Regions from separate parts of the Mesorhizobium dulcispinae genome, predicted to be linked through region 1. Evidence: predicted binding sites of a transcription regulator. Region 1 holds the regulator's gene; the other holds the start of a gene.

Evidence for each region. The regulator LexA, encoded in region 1, represses DNA repair genes until DNA is damaged. The targets are predictions, from matches to a motif close to TGTTCNNNNTGTGTTCNG.
Region 2: a site for LexA is predicted at 899-916, ahead of RFN30_RS12925 (helicase-related protein). Genes of this name have one in related genera too.

What each region holds. Positions count from the first base shown of each region.
Region 1 covers NZ_JAVIIY010000002.1:167,559-169,959, reverse strand. The annotation lists gene RFN30_RS05470 (molybdopterin molybdotransferase MoeA) at 1-933, shown strand, start outside; gene lexA (transcriptional repressor LexA) at 1,050-1,784, shown strand; gene RFN30_RS05460 (ComEC/Rec2 family competence protein) at 1,768-2,401, opposite strand, start outside.
Region 2 covers NZ_JAVIIY010000004.1:404,395-406,795, reverse strand. The annotation lists gene RFN30_RS12930 (beta-ketoacyl-ACP reductase) at 1-373, shown strand, start outside; gene RFN30_RS12925 (helicase-related protein) at 1,083-2,401, shown strand, end outside.

The sequences.
Region 1 (2,401 bases):
GTGCGCATCTTCACCGGCGCGCCGCTCCCCGAAGGCGCCGACACCGTCGTCATCCAGGAGAATGTCCGCGACCTCGGCGGCGGCAGCATCGAAGTGACCGAGCCGACCGTGCAGGCACGCAACGTCCGTCGCCGTGGGCTCGATTTCGGCGAAGGTGACGTGCTCCTCCATAAAGGCCGAGAGCTCGATCCGGCAGCGCTTTCGCTGGCGGCGTCGGCCAACCACCCGAGCCTCAATGTGGTTCGGCGGCCGCTGGTCGCGATCATCGCCACGGGCGACGAATTGTTGCCGCCTGGCAGCGCGCTCGGTCCCGACCAGATCATCTCGTCCAATGCCTATGGCGTCGCCGCCGTAGCTCAGTCGGTCGGCGCGCGCGCGCTCGACCTCGGCATCGCGGCCGATCGTAAGGACGCGATCGCGGCTCTGGTCAGGAAAGCGGTCTCAGCCGGCGCCGACGTCATCGTCACGCTCGGCGGCGCCTCGGTTGGCGACCACGACCTGATCCACGACGTTCTGACCGGCGAAGGCATGCAGCTCGACTTCTGGAAGATCGCCATGCGCCCCGGCAAACCGCTGATGTTTGGCCGGCTTGGCAACATCCGCTGCATCGGCCTGCCCGGCAATCCGGTGGCGAGCCTGGTCTGCTCGCAATTGTTCCTGAAGCCGCTCCTGGCGCGGCTTGGCAGCCGCAACTACCGGCAGGACATTCGCACGGCACGGTTGGCTGCCGCGATGCACGCCAATGACCTCAGGCAGGACTATGTGCGGGCAGTTGTGCGCGAGGAAGCCGGAACGCTGGTCGCGACACCGTTCGGTATCCAGGATTCCTCAATGCTGAGGATGCTCGCCGACGCCAACGGCCTGATCGTGCGTGAGCCCTTCGCCCCGGCGGCCGAAGCCGGCGCCGAATGCAGCGTTCTGATGTTACGCTGAACAAAACGTCAACACATTCACTAAACTTTAAACGGTTGCGGAACACAACTGGAACAGATAGTGTTTGTTCTGGGTTTGTTTTTCTGATTCTGGTTTCAGAACCCACAGGGGCCGCCATGCTGACGCGCAAACAACATGAACTGCTGATGTTCATCCATGAACGGCTCAAGGAAAGCGGCATTCCGCCGTCTTTCGACGAGATGAAGGAAGCGCTCGACCTTGCCTCGAAGTCGGGCATCCATCGCCTGATCACGGCGCTGGAAGAGCGCGGTTTCATTCGCCGGCTGCCGAACCGGGCGCGCGCGCTGGAAGTGCTGCGCCTGCCCGATTCGATCGCGCCCGGCCTCAATGCGGCGAAGAAATTCTCGCCGAGCGTCATCCAGGGCGGCCAAGGCAATCTCGGCCGGCAGATCAAGCCCGCGGCACCCTCGCGCACGCCGACGCCCAGCAATGACGACGACGCCGTTTCGGCCGTGTCCATTCCGGTCATGGGCCGCATCGCAGCGGGTGTGCCGATCGATGCCATCCAGCACCAGACGCATTCGATCACGGTGCCGCCGGACATGATCGCGGGCGGCGAGCACTACGCGCTTGAGGTCAAAGGCGACTCGATGATCGAGGCCGGCATCTTCGACGGCGATACGGTGATCATCCGCAACGCCAATACGGCAAGCCCGGGCGAGATCGTGGTGGCGCTGGTCGACGACGAGGAGGCGACGCTGAAGCGCTTCCGCCGCAAGGGCGCCTCGATCGCGCTCGAGGCCGCCAATCCGGCCTATGAGACCCGCATCTTCGGGCCGGACAGAGTCAAGGTGCAGGGCAAGCTGGTCGGGCTCATTCGCCGCTACTGAGTGGCTCTGGCTTTGCCGCTGACTTTTCGGGCCTGTTGTACGGCGCCAGGCCCCTTGCCTCGCGCGAATAGCGTCGCTGCTCATGCCAGGGGCGATACGGCTTTTCGACGGCATATTGAATGGTTGGTCGCGCCGTTGCCGATTGCGGGTCGAAGTAGACGGCAGCGCTCCCGTCGCGCGCAAGCTGTCGCTTGGTGACGACGAGAATGCGAGGATCGCGGCAAGGATTGTAGGCCGTGGCGTCGTTGATGACGATGAGGTCGGCGAAGCCGCAGGCCGTGCGAGCGCTGTTGCGATTTTCCGCCAAGGCGACGATGGCGCCGGATGGATGCCGGCCGATGCAAAGATCGCCCGTGCAGTAAAAGGGCGATCCCGGCGGCAGGTCGACAGGGTCAGCGATGTCCAACGCACCGTTGGCGAATGTCTCCGGCGGCACGATCGTTTCGGCCTTGAGCGCGCGTTTCCAGTTATCGGTGGTGAACTCATTGGAGCGGGCGCGATTGACGGCGAGCTCGCCGCCGCCGATCGGCATCGCCACCAGATGGGCGTCCTCAGAGATCAGCAGGTCCGGCGTGCGCACCTGCGGGATTGTCAGCAGGCCGGCCAGTGCGAAGGGC
Region 2 (2,401 bases), on a different contig from region 1:
GTGGAACGGCATGCGCGACCGCAAGTTCGGCCGCGTCATCACCATTTCTTCGATCAACGGCCAGAAAGGCCAGATGGGCCAGGTCAACTATTCGGCCTCGAAAGCCGGCGACATCGGCTTCACCAAGGCGCTTGCCCAGGAAGGGGCTCGCGCCGGCATCACCGTCAACGTCGTCTGCCCAGGCTACATCGCCACCGACATGGTCATGGCCGTGCCGGAAAAAGTGCGGGAATCGATCATCGCCCAGATCCCGGTCGGCCGTCTCGGCGAACCGGAAGAGATCGCGCGCTGCGTCGTCTTCCTGGCCTCGGAGGACGCAGGCTTCATCACCGGCTCGACGATCACCGCCAATGGCGGCCAGTATTTCGCCTGAGGCTTGCTCATCCGGTTAGTGAGGGGCGGCCCGGACATCGGGCCGCCTTTTCTTGTGGCTTCAAAAGGGGTCGGCGCGACACCCTGCCTCAATTCGGCACGCAAAAGTTAACGGCGGCACCGCGCCCTGTTCGAAACCCGGTTCACAAGCTGTGAATTATCGGTGCGCAAGCTGTGGACAACACCATATCTAGGCGTGAACAAACTGGGAAAACGCGTGGATCGCTGATTCGTCGCCGATTCGTTCCGGCTTTGGCCGAAAAGTTAACGCAGAGAGCCGGAAACGGCGCCGAAAAGATTAACGGCGGTTAGGAAAGATCAACCATTTCATAATCTTGGCGACTGCCCTCGTGCCGGTTGTGATCGTTCACCGGCAAAAGTTAACGGCCGTTCGCGGCGCGCCTGAGCCAAGCATGAAACGGGCCAGTTCAAGGATTCAGCATGTGGTGAGACTCATCGTCAAAAAATCCACATATAGCCGTGAACAAAACCTGAATCAGGCCGAGTCAGTGATTCGTCGCCGATTCGTTCCAGACTCGTTCCAACGGTTAATCGGCAGCGGATTTTGACCTTGCCTGTCGTTGCGCCATCTCCTGATAGGAACATTCCGCTTTCGCTTCGCGTCTGAAATCCCTATGTGTCGCCTGTCATACGCGGCGGCACCGCCGCGTCCCCGACAACAAGCGGCAGAAAGCGTCATTTCCGAGCCGATGAATATCCAGCCGAAACACAGAGAGCCGCTGATCCTTTCGGGCCGCGACGTGACGGCCGTGCTCGGCCCCACCAACACCGGCAAGACCCATCTCGCCATCGAGCGCATGGTGGCGCACGAGACCGGCGTCATCGGCCTGCCGCTGAGGCTGCTTGCCCGCGAGGTCTATACCCGCGTCTGCGAGAAAGTCGGCGCCAACAAGGTGGCGCTGGTCACGGGCGAGGAGAAGATCGTTCCGGCGAGCGCGAAATATTCGGTCTGCACCGTCGAGGCGATGCCGCGCGAGACCGATGCCGCCTTCGTCGCCATCGACGAGGTGCAGCTCGCCGGCGACCTCGAACGCGGCCACATCTTCACCGACCGCATCCTGCATCTGCGCGGCCGCCAGGAGACGCTGCTTCTCGGCGCCGCCACCATGCACGGCATCCTCCAGCGCCTCTTGAAGGGCGTCTCGGTGGTGACGCGGCCGCGGCTGTCGCACCTTGCCTATGCCGGTTCGAAGAAGCTCACCCGCCTGCCGCGGCGCACGGCGATCGTCGCCTTCTCGGCCGACGAGGTGTACGCCATCGCCGAGCTGATCCGCCGCCAGCAGGGCGGTGCGGCCGTCGTGCTCGGCGCGCTCAGCCCGCGCACCCGCAACGCCCAGGTGGAGATATTCCAGTCCGGCGATGTCGACTACCTCGTCGCCACCGACGCCATCGGCATGGGCCTGAACCTCGACCTCGAGCATGTCGCCTTTGCCCAGAACCGCAAGTTCGACGGCTACCAGTACCGCAACCTGACCGCAGCCGAGCTCGGCCAGATCGCCGGCCGCGCCGGCCGCCATCTGCGCGACGGCACCTTCGGAGTCACCGGCCAGGTCGATCCGTTCGACGAGGATCTGGTCAAGAAGATCGAGGGGCATGATTTCGACCCGGTGAAGGTGCTGCAGTGGCGCACCGCCGATTTCGATTTTTCGAGCCTCGACGCCCTGAAGCGCTCGATCGAAGCCAATGCTCCGGTCGAAGGGCTGACCAGGGCGTTGCCGGCGGTCGACGCCCAGGCGCTGGAACACCTGTCGCGCGACGGCGACATCAGGGCGCTTGCCACGGGCAAGGAGCGCGTCGCGCTGCTCTGGGAGGCCTGCGCGCTGCCCGACTACCGCAAGATCGCGCCGGCCCAGCATGCTGACCTCATCGCCTCGATCTACATGGACCTTGCACGCCACGGCCATGTCGATGAAAATTACATGGCCGAGCAGGTGCGGCGAGCCGACACGACGGATGGCGATATCGACACGCTGTCGCACCGGATCGCCCAGATCCGCACCTGGACCTT